3 regions of the Pseudomonas sp. NY15463 genome follow, and region 1 is predicted to be linked to each of the others. Evidence: predicted binding sites of a transcription regulator. Region 1 holds the regulator's gene; each other region holds the start of a gene.
What was found. Region 1 encodes FliA, which starts transcription of late flagellar genes. Its sites were predicted from a motif close to CTAAAGTTTNNNNNNNNNNNGCCGNTAA; they were not measured.
Positions count from the first base shown of each region.

Region 2: a site for FliA is predicted at 2,080-2,107, ahead of ACNFIC_RS08525 (methyl-accepting chemotaxis protein). Genes of this name have one in related genera too.
Region 3: a site for FliA is predicted at 3,077-3,104, ahead of ACNFIC_RS14915 (methyl-accepting chemotaxis protein). Genes of this name have one in related genera too.

Region 1 is NZ_JBLUQD010000007.1:315,449-320,369, forward strand. It holds gene ACNFIC_RS19325 (chemotaxis protein CheA) at 1-994, opposite strand, end outside; gene ACNFIC_RS19330 (protein phosphatase CheZ) at 1,007-1,795, opposite strand; gene ACNFIC_RS19335 (chemotaxis response regulator CheY) at 1,814-2,188, opposite strand; gene fliA (RNA polymerase sigma factor FliA) at 2,292-3,032, opposite strand; gene fleN (flagellar synthesis regulator FleN) at 3,029-3,862, opposite strand; gene flhF (flagellar biosynthesis protein FlhF) at 3,956-4,921, opposite strand, start outside.
Region 2 is NZ_JBLUQD010000003.1:143,508-148,428, reverse strand. It holds gene ACNFIC_RS08535 (aldose 1-epimerase) at 1-426, shown strand, start outside; gene ACNFIC_RS08530 (MFS transporter) at 479-1,774, opposite strand; gene ACNFIC_RS08525 (methyl-accepting chemotaxis protein) at 2,169-3,767, shown strand; gene ACNFIC_RS08520 (DUF3455 domain-containing protein) at 3,992-4,519, shown strand; gene ACNFIC_RS08515 (sigma-70 family RNA polymerase sigma factor) at 4,628-4,921, shown strand, end outside.
Region 3 is NZ_JBLUQD010000005.1:358,497-363,417, forward strand. It holds gene ACNFIC_RS14910 (ABC transporter ATP-binding protein/permease) at 1-958, shown strand, start outside; gene ACNFIC_RS14915 (methyl-accepting chemotaxis protein) at 1,061-3,001, opposite strand; gene ACNFIC_RS14920 (pyridoxal phosphate-dependent aminotransferase) at 3,191-4,279, opposite strand; gene ACNFIC_RS14925 (sulfite exporter TauE/SafE family protein) at 4,433-4,921, opposite strand, start outside.

The sequences.
Region 1 (4,921 bases):
GCTTGGTCGCAGGAGCCGCGGCTGCGGCAGGTGCCGGCGCAGGTTTGGCAACCGGCTTGCTGTCGGCCTTGGGCGCTGCGGCCACCGCAGCAGCAGGCGCCTCGGCAGCGACCGCATCACCGCTGAACTTGCCCTTGCCATGAAGCTCGTCGAGCAGCGTTTCAAACTCGTGCTCGCTGATGTGGTCGCCGCCGGCCGCCGCCGGTGCTTCAGATGCGCCTGCGCCAGGCAGCGCATCGACGGCGAACGTACCCTTGCCGTGCAACTGGTCGAGCAGCGACTCGAACTCGTCGTCGGTAATGTCATCGCTGGCCGGCGCAGACGCAGCCTCCGGCGCACTGGCCGGCGCAGGCGCGCTGAACTGGCCCTTGCCATGCAGTTGGTCGAGCAGAGACTCGAACTCCGAATCGGTGATCTCGTCACCGCCGCCGCTGAGCGCTTCGCCCTGCAATTGCTCGTGCACGGCAGCCTCGGCCTTGACCGCATCGAGCGAATCGAGCAACTGCTCGAACTCGGTGTCGGTAATGTCCGGTTCGCCATCGGGCTCGGCCGCGGCCTCGACCACAGGTGGCGTTTCGAGCACTTCAGCCGGTGCCTCAGCGCCACCCGGCTCGGCCAGGCGCGACAGCGCTGCCAGCAGCTCCGGCGTCGCCGGCGTGACATCGGTACGCTCGCGTACCTGGCTGAACATGCTGTTGACCGTGTCGAGTGCCTCAAGCACCACATCCATCAATTCCGCATCGACCCGGCGCTCACCTTTACGCAGGATGTCGAACACGTTCTCGGCGATGTGACAGCACTCCACCAGCTCATGCAGCTGAAGGAAGCCGGCGCCCCCTTTTACAGTGTGGAAACCGCGGAAAATCGCATTGAGCAGGTCCGCATCATCAGGCCGGCTTTCCAGCTCGACCAGTTGCTCGGACAGTTGCTCGAGGATTTCGCCGGCTTCTACCAGGAAATCCTGGAGGATTTCTTCATCGGCGCCGAAGCTCATTAAACGTGCTCCTTAAAAACCCAGGCTGGACAGCAGATCGTCGACGTCGTCCTGACCGGACACCACGTCTTCACGCTTATCGGCATGAATCTGCGGACCTTCACCCCGAGTCGGATGTTTTTCTTCATCTTTTTCAGCGCGAAGCTGCTGGTGGTCATGTTCGATACCGGCAAACCGATCGACTTGACTCGCCATCAGCACGAGCTTGAGCAGATTGCTTTCGACTTCGGTGACCAGCGAGGTCACTCGCTTGATCACCTGGCCGGTGAGATCCTGATAATCCTGCGCAAGCAGAATGTCGTTGAGGTGGCCGGCAACCTTACGGTTACCTTCCGCGCTCTGCGCCAGGAAACTGTCGACGCGCTTGACCAGCTCACGGAATTCCGGCGCAGCCACTTCGCGACGCATGAATCGCTGCCAGTCGACCGACAGTGCCTGCGCCTCGGCAGACAAGTCGTTGAGCACCGGCGTGCTCTCCTCCACCAAGTCCATGGTGCGGTTGGCTGCGCCTTCGGTAAGGCGCACCACGTAGGAGAGGCGCTCGGTGGCATCGGTTATCTGCGAGACTTCCTCGGCCTGCGGCATGGCCGGGTCGATCTGGAAGCTGACGATTGCACTGTGCAGTTCACGGGTGAGCTTGCCGACCTCCTGATACAGCCCACGGTCGCGGGTCTGGTTCAGCTGGTGTATCAGCTGTACCGCCTCGCCGAACCGGCCGCGCTCAAGGCTCTCGACCAGTTCCTGGGCATGCTTTTTCAGGGTTGATTCGAACTCACCCAGAGAGTTGTTGGTTGACTCCATGGCGCCCCCTGACGTGACTCAGCCGTTGACGCGTTCGAAGATCTTTTCGATCTTTTCTTTGAGCACCTGGGCGGTAAAAGGCTTGACCACATAGCCATTGACGCCAGCCTGGGCCGCTTCGATGATCTGGTCGCGCTTGGCCTCGGCGGTCACCATCAGCACTGGCATACCCTTGAGGCGCTCGTGAGCGCGGACCTTGCGCAGCAGGTCGATGCCGGACATGCCAGGCATGTTCCAGTCGGTCACCAGGAAGTCATAGTGACCGGCCTCGAGCATCGGCAGAGCCGTGACGCCATCATCGGCCTCGTCGGTGTTGGTGAAGCCCAGGTCACGCAACAGGTTCTTGATGATCCGCCGCATCGTCGAAAAGTCGTCAACGATGAGGATTTTCATTTCTTTGTTCAATTAGACCTCCAAGCAGTCTTAAACGCGCTCGGCGCCGAGCGCGCGCTCAATCAATTCGGCACCACAAAAAACGACTGCATCGAACCTGCGTTCAACGCGCCCGCCATTCCCCCAGGCGGCTGCGCAAGCGCGCGGCACACTGGCTATGCAGCTGGCTGACCCGCGACTCGCTGACCCCCAGGACCTCACCGATTTCCTTGAGGTTCAGCTCTTCGTCGTAGTACAGCGCCAGGACCAGGCGTTCACGCTCCGGCAGGTTGGCGATCGCATCGGCCAGCGCTGACTGGAAACGTTCGTCCTCCAGATCGCGCAACGGCTCCAACTGCCCACTCGCTCCGTCCTCGTGCAACCCTTCGTGTTCGCCGTCCTGCAAAAGATCGTCGAAACTGAATAGGCGGCTGCCCAAGGTGTCGTTCAGAATCCCGTAGTAATCGTCGAGACTCAATTGGAGTTCGGCAGCAACCTCGTGATCTTTAGCGTCGCGGCCTGTTCTTGCCTCGACACAGCGAATCGCGTCGCTGACCATGCGCGTGTTGCGGTGTACCGAACGCGGTGCCCAATCCCCCTTGCGCACCTCGTCGAGCATCGCGCCACGGATACGAATACCGGCATAGGTCTCGAAACTGGCACCTTTGCTGGCATCGTATTTATTGGCGACTTCCAGCAGGCCAATCATGCCTGCCTGGATCAGATCCTCGACCTGCACGTTGGCCGGCAAACGCGCCAGCAGGTGGTAAGCGATACGCTTGACCAGCGGCGCGTAGCGCTCCACCAGCTCGTACTGCGCATCCTTGGCAGCCTTGCTGTACATCTTGAAACCGCTCGCATTCATAGAACTGGCCCCGCACTGGTCGGTTGCACTAGACGCTCGACGAAGAATTCAAGATGTCCACGCGGGTTGGCAGGCAGCGGCCAGCTATCGACCTTCTGCGCGATGGCCTTGAAGGCCAGCGCACACTTGGACCGAGGGAAGGCCTCGTAGACCGCCCGCTGCTTCTGTACCGCCTTGCGAACGCATTCGTCGTAAGGCACGGCACCGACGTATTGTAGGGCGACGTCCAGGAAACGGTCCGTGACCTTGGTCAATTTGGCGAACAGGTTGCGCCCTTCCTGGGGGCTCTGGGCCATGTTGGCCAGCACGCGGAAACGGTTCATGCCGTAGTCGCGGTTGAGCAGCTTGATCAACGCATAGGCGTCGGTGATCGAAGTGGGTTCATCGCACACTACCAACAACACTTCCTGCGCCGCACGCACGAAACTGACTACCGAGTCACCAATACCTGCAGCGGTGTCGATGACCAGCACGTCGAGATTGTCGCCGATCTCGCTGAACGCCTGGATCAACCCCGCGTGCTGCGCCGGCGCCAGGTGCACCATGCTTTGCGTGCCAGAGGCAGCCGGCACGATGCGCACCCCGCCCGGCCCTTGCAAGAGCACATCACGCAGCTCACAACGTCCTTCGATGACGTCAGCCAGGGTACGCTTGGGGGTGAGTCCGAGCAGCACGTCGACGTTAGCCAGGCCCAGGTCGGCGTCGAGCAGCATGACCCTGCGCCCCAGCTCGGCCAACGCCAGGGACAGGTTCACTGAAACGTTGGTCTTGCCGACGCCACCTTTGCCGCCAGTCACGGCGATCACCTGTACGGGATGCATGCTACCCATGTCTGTTGTTTACCTTGTCTCGCTTGGACCCAAGCCACATGAGGGGCTTTACGCTCGACCCCAGGATGTAGGTACTTTGCACAGTATTCACCCTCAACCCGCCCGTTTGCCAGGGTTCTGGTAGAGATCAGCGAACATGTCAGCCATGGCCTCCTCGCTGGGCTCGTCCTGCATCTGCACGCTCACTGCACGACTGACCAGTTGGTGCTTGCGAGGGAGTTGCAGGTCGTCAGGAATGCGCGGCCCATCGGTGAGATAGGCAACGGGCAGTTCGTGACTAATGGCCAGGCTCAGCACTTCGCCAAGACAAGCCGTCTCATCAAGTTTGGTCAGGATGCACCCGGCCAGGCCGCAGCGCTTGTAGCTATGGTAAGCGGCGGTGAGCACCTGTTTTTGACTGGTAGTGGCCAGCACCAAGTAATTCTTCGAAGCGATACCACGCCCGGCCAGGGTTTCGAGCTGCATGCGCAGTGCTGGGTCACTGGCCTGCAAGCCAGCGGTGTCGATCAGCACCACGCGCTTGCGCAGCAGCGGCTCGAGCGCCTGTGCCAGGGACTCGCCCGGATCAACGTAGGTCACCGGCACATTGAGGATTCGACCCAAGGTCTTGAGCTGCTCTTGCGCACCGATACGGAAGCTGTCCATGCTCACCAGCGCCAGGTTGTTCGCGCCGTACTTGAGCACGTAACGCGCGGCGAGCTTGGCCAGGGTGGTGGTCTTGCCCATGCCGGCCGGACCGACCATGGCGATGACGCCACCTTCTTCGATCGGCTCGATCTCAGGCACCTCGATCATGCGCGCCAGGTGCGCCAGGACCATACGCCAGGCCTGGCGTGGCTCGTCGATTTCAGCCGTGAGTTCGAGCAACTCGCGGGCCAGCCCACCCGACAGGCCCAGGCGCTGCAGACGACGCCACAGGTTGGCCTGCTGCGGCTTGCTGCCTTGTAGCTGGCTCCAGGCCAGCGAGCCGAGCTGTACTTCGAGCAACTCGCGCAGGCCAGACAACTCAGAGCGCATGGCATCGAACAAGCGTGGATCGACTGGCGCAGGCGCAGTCGG
Region 2 (4,921 bases), on a different contig from region 1:
GTAGCGAATTGGTTTGGCCTGGGGCTGCACCCCTACTTCCCGCGCCACGCCCAGACCCGCTTACAAGCGGCGGCGCAGCATGTATGGCTGGCTGAGCAGGATCAGTTGCCGTCGCGCCAGGCTTCGCTGCCCGATGACTGGCAGTTCGAGCCCATGGGCCCGTTACCTGCCAGAACAGTCGATCATGGCTTCGGGGGCTGGCCAGGACACTGCATCATCGAACAACCGGGCTATCGCCTGCGTTGCAGCGCCAGCGGCACTGAGCACTTTCTGCTGTTCTGCCCAGAGGGCAAGGATTTCTTCTGCTTCGAGCCGGTCAGCCACCCGGTCAATGCCCATCACTTGCCAGGGCGGCCAGGCTTGCGGCTGTTGCAGCCAGGGCAAGGCATGAGCTTGGGGTTCAGCGTGCAGTACCAGCCTGAGTGAACACAGTGCCTGTGCGGCCCATCGCGGGGTGTTCCACGATGGGCCGCAGCGATTATGCCAACGCCTCAGCGCTCACCGGCACAGCCGGCTTGGCCGGTTCGGCCAACACCTCGCGCGCCACCTTCCACACCAGCAACGCGGCGATCACGTCGAACACTGCCAGCACCACGAACAGCGGGCTGTAGCCGATTTGCGTGACCAGCACGCCGAACACCAGGGTGAACACCGCCGCCCCCAGGTAGCCGCACATCCCACCCATGCCGGTGGCGGTGGCCACCTGGTCCTTGCTGAAGGAGTCCGACGTGATCGAATACAGTGCTCCAGACAGCGTCTGGTGAGCGAAGCCACCGATGCACAGCAGAAGAATGGCAGTGTAGGGGCTTTCCACCAGGCCGATGCAGGCCGGCCCGATCATGCAGCTGGCACCGAACACCAGCACCATCTTGCGCGAGGTGAACAGCGAGACCTTGAAGTAACGATGGAACAGCGGGCTGAGGTAGCCGCCCAGCACGCAGCCGATATCGGCCGCCAGGAACGGCAACCAGGCGAACATCGCCACTTCCTTGATGTTCATGTGTCGCTCGGTCATCAGGTACAGCGGAATCCAGGCGTTGAAGGTCTGCCAGGCCGGCTCCGACAGGATGCGTGCCGAGGCGATGGCGTAGAAGTTGCGGGTCTTGAAAATCCGCTTCCAGGCGCCCTTCTCACGGGCTTCTTGTTTGAAGTGCGCTTCCTGGCCAGACAGGATGTAGTCGCGCTCCTCGTTGCTCAAGCGCTTCTGGTCCCGCGGGTGCTTGTAAAGCAGCATCCACAGCAGGGTCCAAACGATGCCAGAAACGCCCACCAGCACGAATGCCAACTGCCAGCCACTGTGCAGGATCGCCCACACCACCAGCGGTGGCGCCAGCAATGCACCGAGGGAAGAACCGATGTTGAACCAACCAATGGCCACCGAGCGCTCCTTGGCCGGGAACCATTCGGTGGTCGCCTTGACCCCGGCCGGCAACCCGGCCGCCTCGGTCATGCCCAGCAACCCACGCATGAATGCCATGCTCTGCCAGCCCGAGGCCAACGCCGCGCCCGCACAGGCCACCGACCATGCCAGGGCGAACACGGCAAAACCCAGCTTGGTGCCGATGAAGTCGATGAACCAGCCGGCGATCGGCTGCATCAACGCGTAGCAAACCTGCCAGGCGGCGACGATCTTGGCGTATTGCTCGGTACTGATGGAAAGGTCGCTCATCAAGGTGGGCGCGGCCACCGACAGCGTGTTGCGGGCGAGGTAGTTGACGACGAGTCCAGCCGTGACAAGGCTGACCATCCACCAACGGATGCCTTTGATCTTCATGGTTCACCTGGCTTTTGTTTTTAGAGGTGTGGTGATTTGGCTCAAGGACCGGCAGGGTCAATTGAGACAAATTGTTTCAACAAGGAGAGTACCAAGTGATAGGTCGTCGTACAACATAATCTTGTTCGCGACGCTACGGCCTGAAAATCGGATAAATCCACATTGGTTGTACGATCACATCATCCCGTACAGGTCGATTAACCGGTGATGGGTGATCGCCTTGGCTTAAGCCCGCATAAACGGTTGTGGGCACAGCTCGACGTCTTGACGCCCATCAGGCCCTTGCTGAAAAGCCACGACGGCATCTCATTTTTTTGTGGGCCGAGCCGATAGCTTTCCAAGTGCTGAACCGCCCATCCTCTGGAGACCGCCCGTGAATGTAAGAAACCTCAACTTGGCGCCCCGAGCTGCGCTTTTTTTCTCGCTGATCGTAGCGCTCGTGGTTGTGCTGGGTATTTTCGCAGTGGTCCAGATGAGCAAGCTGCGTGACATCGAAAAAGACGTCGAGCAGAACTGGATGGCCAGTATTCGCCAAACCGCGATAATGAACGCTTCGATGCTTCGCCTGCGCTTGGAAACGCAGCGCGCGCTGGCGGACCCGCAAAGCCTGCAGAAAACCATCGCAAACTTTCCTGACTATCGTCAGGTGATGGCAGATGCCGTCACCAATTACGAGCCGCTCATTGCCAGCGATCAGGAGCGCACCTTGTTCTCTGCCGTGAAAACCAGCGCGCAGGCCTATCAACAGCAGTTGGATCTGCTCGAGCCCATGATGCAGGCTGGCGACATTCCCGGGGCGGTCAATCTGGTCGCCACACGTATTCGCCCGTTGACCAGCGGCATGGAAGAGCAGATCCAGGCACTCACCGACTTCAACAACAAAGGTGCCGCGCAAGCCGGCGAGACTGCGACCTACATCTATTCATCAGGTCGCTGGCTGGTTATCGCCATCATTGTCGCAGTGGTGCTGCTGACGATCGGCCTGGCCTTGGTGCTGACCCGAAGCATTACCTCGCCAATCAGTGCTGCATTGTCCGTGGCCGAGCGCATCGCCAACAGCGACCTGTCGAAGGACGTGCAGGCCAGCGGGACCGATGAAGCCGGCAGACTGCTCCAGGCATTGGCGCAGATGCAGCAAAACCTGCGCAATACGATTGTCCAGATATCGGACTCTTCGACACAGCTGGCCTCGGCCTCCGAGGAAATGACAGCGGTCACGGAAGCGTCGAGCCGCGGCCTGGTCGCGCAAAACGACGAGGTCAATCAAGCCGCGACGGCAGTGACCGAGATGAGCGCAGCGGTGGATGAGGTCGCCCGCAATGCAGAATCCGCCTCTCAAGACTCCAAACGTACCCAAGGCTTTACCCAAAGCGGCCAGGAGCGGGTCGCGCAGACCTTGAAGTCGATCCAGCGCCTGAGCGGTAACGTCGAGCAGACCAGCGAACAGATCCAAGGGTTGTCGGAGCGCGCGCAAGATATCTCCAAAGTCGTGGAAGTCATCCGTGGCATTGCCGAGCAAACCAACCTGCTGGCCCTCAACGCGGCAATCGAAGCGGCACGCGCGGGTGAACAGGGGCGTGGCTTTGCAGTGGTCGCAGACGAAGTCAGGGCGTTGGCGCATCGCACCCAGCTGTCGACGCAAGAGATCGAGCAGATGATCGCGACGATTCAAGCCGACTCCGAGAATGCCGTGCAGGCGATGAACACCAGCCGTGACTTGGCCAACCAGTCTTTGGGTATCGCCCAGCAAGCCAGCAGCTCCCTGGATGAGATCGCCAGCGCGATCACGCAAATCAATGAGCGTAACCTGCAGATCGCGACGGCGTCTGAAGAGCAATCGCATGTAGCGCGTGAAGTGGACCAGAACCTTTTGCGCATCCGCGATCTCGCCTCGCAAAGCGCCGCCGGCGCGAGCCAGACCGCAAGCGCGTGCAGCGAGATGTCGCAATTGGCGGTCAACCTCAATCAACTGGTCACGCGTTTCGTGGTCTGACCCACCCGTGCCTCACCCGGCGAACGCATGACAGCCGTTTGCCGGAGGATCAGCGGGCACCTTCATGGGGGCCACTTGCCGAAGGCAACGTGACCCCGTGATACAGCTTTCGGCGCCACGCGCAAAATTGCTTGAAGCAGATGCATCCAAAATGAAACCTGGCGGGTAGTGCTTATCAGGCAGCCGACAATTGGCTGGCCCATGACCCCACAGGAGTTCATCACATGCGCATAAAACCCGCTTTCTCCGTATTGGCCGCCTGCTGCATGCTGGGCGCTGCGAGCGCCCATGGGCAATCGGCGCTACCCGAGGCAGTCAAGGTGCCCGATGGCCACCGCGTCATGCTCGAAACCGTCGGCGTCGGCGAAATTACCTATGAATGCCGCGACAAGGCCAATTCGCCCGGCCAGACCGAGTGGTTCTTCGTCGGCCCCAAGGCGGTGCTCAATGACCGCACCGGCAAGCCTGTGGGTGACTACTTTGGTCCGCCGGCCACCTGGCAGGCCAAGGACGGTTCGAAAGTGACCGGTACGCAGCTTGCGGTGGCACCTGCGGCCAAAGGCGATATTCCGTACCAACTGGTCAAGGCCAACCCCGCTGAAGGCAAAGGCGCCATGCAGGGGGTCAGCTATATCCAGCGCCTCGCTACCCGGGGTGGGGTGGCGCCGGCCATGGACTGCACGGCGCAGAACAAAGGCACGCAGCAGGTCGTCAAGTACCAGGCCGATTACGTGTTCTGGTCGGCCAAATGACCGGGGCCTAGCGGCAGTGCGGCGATTGATCATCTACGCTCTTGGGCGAGCCCCTGGCCAACAGGCCAGGGTATCGTCCGACCTACGCTGCCACGGAAAGCTGCCTAATTGAATTCGCCCATTGCGCCTTTCGACTTCGAAGGCTGCCTCGCCGCCTGTGCTCAGGGAGACCGCCGAGCGTTGCAGGCACTCTATGAACACGAGGGTTCTCGTTTGCTCGGCGTGGCCAAGCGAATCGTGCGCGATCAGGCCAGTGCAGAGGACATCGTTCACGATGCCTTCGTACGTATATGGACACGCGCCGCCCGCTTTGATCCGCAACGGGGTTCCGCTCGGAGCTGGGTCTACAGCCTAACACGTCACCTGGCGCTGAACGCGGTGCGTGACAGCCACTGGGAAGCC
Region 3 (4,921 bases), on a different contig from region 1:
GCTGATCGGCAACGCCTGGGCGCTGGTATACCGGAACCTCAAGTTCAGCGGGTTCAACCTTGGGGTCAGCCAAGTGGCGGTGGTGTTTCCATTCATCTTGCAGGCGCCACGTTTTTTCAGCGGTGCGATCAAGCTGGGCGACGTGATGCAGACCTCCCAGGCGTTTGGCCAGGTGCAGGATTCACTGTCGTTCTTCCGCGAATCCTACGACACCTTTGCCAGCTACCGTGCCACCCTGGACCGGCTGACCGATTTTCTCGACGCCAACCGGCAAGCCGCCGCACTGCCCAAGGTACACGCCGAAGCGTTGTCCGGTGCGTTGGTCATTAGTGCGTTGCAGGTCAGGCGCCCGGACGGTCATGCGCTGATCAGCGACCTGAACGTGCACTTGCAGGCCGGCCAGGCGTTGCTGATCAAAGGCCCTTCAGGCAGCGGCAAGACCACGCTGTTACGCGCCCTGGCCGGGCTATGGCCGTACGCCGACGGTAGCGTGCACCGGCCGTTGGGGCATCAGGCGCTGTTCTTGTCACAGCGCCCGTACCTGCCGTTGGGCGACTTGCGTACGGCTATCGCTTACCCCGGCGAAGCCTCGCCTGCGCACGATGCGCGCGTGCAGCAGGCCTTGCGTCAGGTGAACCTGGCGCACCTGGCGCAACGCCTGGATGAGCGCTGTGACTGGTCGCGTATCTTGTCGTTGGGTGAACAGCAGCGCCTGGCCTTTGCCCGGGTGCTGTTCAACCAGCCGCAGATGGTGTTTCTCGATGAGTCCACCTCGGCGATGGACGAGGGCTTGGAGCATGGGATGTATGCACTGCTGCGTAGCGAGATGCCGCAGGCGGTGCTGGTGAGTGTGGGGCATCGCAGCACGTTGGCGCAGTTGCACAGCCATCGGCTGGAGGTGGACGGGCAGGGTGGGTGGACGTTACTCGAACAGCAGGCTGCGCCGCTGCCGGTATGAGGCGGTGTTCGCGATAGGCGCGTGTGGCGGTGCTCGCTCGATAGGCTCAGGCGGCTTGGCTGCCAGAGCCTATCGAGCTTGCTGCATCGATTCGCTGCTTACTCAGGACTTGAATCGTCCAACCAGGCCATTGAGTTCATCCGACAACTGCGCCAGGCGCCCGGAGTCGGACTGCGCTGAGTTGGCCAGGCCCTCCACCAGCCGCGCTTCGTCGTAGATCTGCTGGATATGCCGGTTGATTTCCTCGGCTACGCTGTGCTGCTCTTCGGCTGCGGCAGAGATCTGCAGGTTCTGGTCGCGGATCTCGTTCACCGACAGCTGGATGCCCTCGAAACTCTCCCGTGCACTTTCGATTGACGACACACTGGCGCGCGACAGGTCCAGGCAACTGTCCATCTTGTTCGACACTTCCTGCGTCTTGACGCCGAGGGTGTTGAGCAACTGGTCGATCTCGCCGGTGGAGTCCGAGGTGCGTTTGGCCAGGGCACGGACTTCATCGGCCACCACGGCGAAGCCGCGGCCTTGGTCGCCAGCACGGGCAGCCTCGATGGCGGCGTTTAACGCCAGCAGGTTGGTCTGCTCGGCGATGGCGCGGATGGTGCCCAGGATCTGGTTGATGCTGCGGCTGCCTTCCTCAAGCTCGACCATGGCCTGGGACGACTCGCTCAGGCGCACGCCCAGGCGGTTGACGTTGTCGGTGGTGGCCTCGATCTGTTGCTTGCCTTCGGCGACCCGGCGGTGGCCGTTCTCGGCGGCGTCAGCTGCGCTGCTGCAAGAGCGCGCCACTTCGTTGGCAGTGGCGACCATTTCGTTGAAGGCGGTCGATACCAGCTCGACGGCCTCGCGCTGGCGTCCTGCTGCCTCGTTCATGTCACCGGCCATGGCGCTGTTGGCCTTGGACGCTTCGTGAAGGTTGGTGGAGGCCGCGCCAATGCGCTGGATCAACTGGCGAATGGCCGCAAGGAACTTGTTGAACCAGCCGGCCAACTCAGCCGTTTCGTCGCGGCCCTGAACCTGCAGGTCGCGGCGCAGGTCGCCTTCGCCTTCGGCGATCGATTGCAGGCCAACGCTGACTTGGCTGATCGGTTTGACGATCACTCGCGAGAAGGCTGCCGCTATCAAGGCGAAGACCAGTGCCAGCACCAGCACGATGACCGTGATGGTGTAGGTCATGTGGGTGGCGGCGGCCATCACCTCGTTGTACTCGATCAGCCCGACGAAACGCCAGCCCAGGCCTGGCGAAGTCCAGACATTGGCCATGTAGCGCACGCCGTCGATCACCACCTCGGTGGAGCCCTGTGCGGTGGCTGCCAGTTGTGCGTAAGGTGCGCCGAGGTCCTTGAGCTGTTTGAAGCTATGCTCGGCATCGCGTGGGTCGACCAGCACCGTGCTGTCTTCGATCAGCATCACGTAGCCGCTGTCGCCCAGCTTGATGCTCTTGATCAGCTCGGTGAGGTTTTTCAGCGATACGCTGACCACGAACACGCCACGGGGCTTGCCGGCCGGATCGAGTAGCGCGCGGGCAGTTCCGACCAGGGCGACGTCATCCTTGTCGTAGTAGTAGGCTGCCGTGCGTACGGTCTTGTCGGGGGTGGCCATCGCGGCCTTGTACCAGGGGCGGGCACGCGGATCGTATTTGGCCAGTTGCGGGTCGTCGGGCCATTTGGCGTAGGTGCCGTCTTCCAGGCCGATGGACAGGATCGCGGCGGCCGGGTGGGTGGTGCCGTAGCGGGCAAAGGCGTCGATGACCCGCTGTGCGCTGGCCGGCATCGGTTTGCTGGGCGCATCGGCCGCTGTGTAGTCTTTAAGTGTATCGACCGAATTGTATACAGGATCCTTGGACATTTGATCGACGTTCTGCAACGTCGCGTCGAAGAATTGCCGCATGTTGCCGTCGATCTGGCGAATTTCACGGGTGCTGCTGTCGAGGAATTGATCCACTGCATCGGCCCGGATATTCAGCACCGAGATACCGCCCACCAATGCAACCGGGATAAAGGCCACCAGCACGAAGGCCAGGACCAGTTTATTTTTTATCTTCATCGAGACACCCATCCGGGAGAGTGGAGGAACGCAAGGCCGAATTCGAGGCAGGCTGGCCTGTTGCTATCTATGTCTGTTTCGGCGGCTCGAATATAAACCTTTAGTAGAAATTTCGTGTACAAGAATGTGAGCGATTGTCTTGATCTTCAGGTCAGGGTGCCGATCGAAACCCTCGGCAACGCGCTGGCCTCAGCCAGCGGTCACCTTGGCGAACGCTTCGCGAAAGCGCCGCATGTCGTTCTCGTCACCGACGCTTACGCGCATCCAGTGCGGCCAGCTTGGCCACACACGGCCCACCAGCACCTGCTCGCGTGCCAGGCGCTCGATCAGCGGTTGTGCGTGACTGCGTAAGTCGATCATGAAGCAGTTGGCATGGGAGGCGGTGCAGCGCCAGCCGCGCTCGCCCAGCCAGGCGATGGTGTGATCGCGCAGGCGCGCGTTGTCACGCTTGCGCTGCGCCACGAGTTGGGGATCTTGCAGGCTGGCCAAGCCTGCCAGCAGCGTTGAGGCGGGGGCGACGTTGTCGCCGTCGAATACTTCGAGCCTGGCCAACAGCGGTGCTTGACCGATGGCCAGGCCCAGGCGTGCGCCGGCCATGCCATAGAGCTTGGAGAAGGTTTGCAGCACCAGCAGGTCGGGATGTTCCTTGACCAGATCCAGGCAGCTTGGCGCGTCGCTGAAATGAATATAAGCCTCATCGATCACCACCACGCTGCCGGCCGGCTTGCGCATCAGCAGGCGCTCGATGTCGCGGCGTGGTGTAAGGGTGCCGGTGGGGTTGTTGGGGTTGCACACGTAGATCATCCCGGCCTGAGCGTCGGCTGCGAGCATGGCGTCGATGTCGTGGGCATGGTGCTTGTTCAGCGGCACGCTATGCACCGGTGCGCCGTGGCCTTTGGCTGCTTCGACTGGGGCTTCGTAGGACGGTTCGGCGATCACCAGACTGCGTGGGCCGGTAAAGGCCATGACGGCGTGCTGCAACGCGAGCTTCGAGCCGCAGAAGACGCCCACGTGCGCTGACGGCAGGTCGTGGCGCTCGGCGAACAGGTCGATCAGCCGGTACTGGGCCTTGTAGGGGTAGCGGCCGCTCTGCGCGATACCGTCCTGCATCGCCTTGCGTGCGGCGCTGCAGGGGCCCCAAGGACTTTCGTTGAAATTGATCTGTACCGGGCCGTCCTGCGAGGCCGACGTTGGTGTCTGGCTGGCCCAGCTCAGTTGACCGAGCAGCGGCAGGCTCAAGCCCAGCCCAACCAGTGAACGACGTGAAAGATCTGTCATGTTCAACTTCCCTGTTAGGTGGCAGTTGAACTAGTGACGAATGGTTGCGGGGGCAATTAAGGGTGGCAAAACGCTGTTACTGCCCGGCTACAGCGCCGACCGCCAGCGCCGCAGGGGCTGCGCGCTGCTCTGCGCAGCCCCTGCGGCCTGTGCTCAGAAGGCCAGCTTGTAACCGATCAGCAGCAGCATGGTCGCCAGGCATGGACGCAGCACGCGGTCGGAGATGCGCCCGGTCAAGTGGCTGCCCAGGTAGATGCCTGGCAGCGAACCCAGCAGCAGGTAGCCCAGCAGCGACCAGTCCATGTTGCCCATGCCGGCATGGCCAAGGCCGGCCACCAGGGTCAGGGGTACGGCATGGGCGATCTCGGTGCCCACCAGGCGGCGGGTGACCAGGAACGGGTAGAGCAGGAACAGTGCTACGGTGCCTAGCGCGCCCGCACCGATGGAGGTCAGCGTGACCATCACCCCCAGCACGACGCCGGTGATGACGGTCAGCACGTTCAAGGTCCGGTCGCTGAGGTGGTAGTGGTCGCCAGCGTGCCGGTTGGCGAACGCCTGCAAGTGGGACTTGAACAGGATCGCCAGGGCGGTGAGGATCAGGACCACGGCCAGGCCCTGCTTGATGATCGCGTTGAGCGCGGA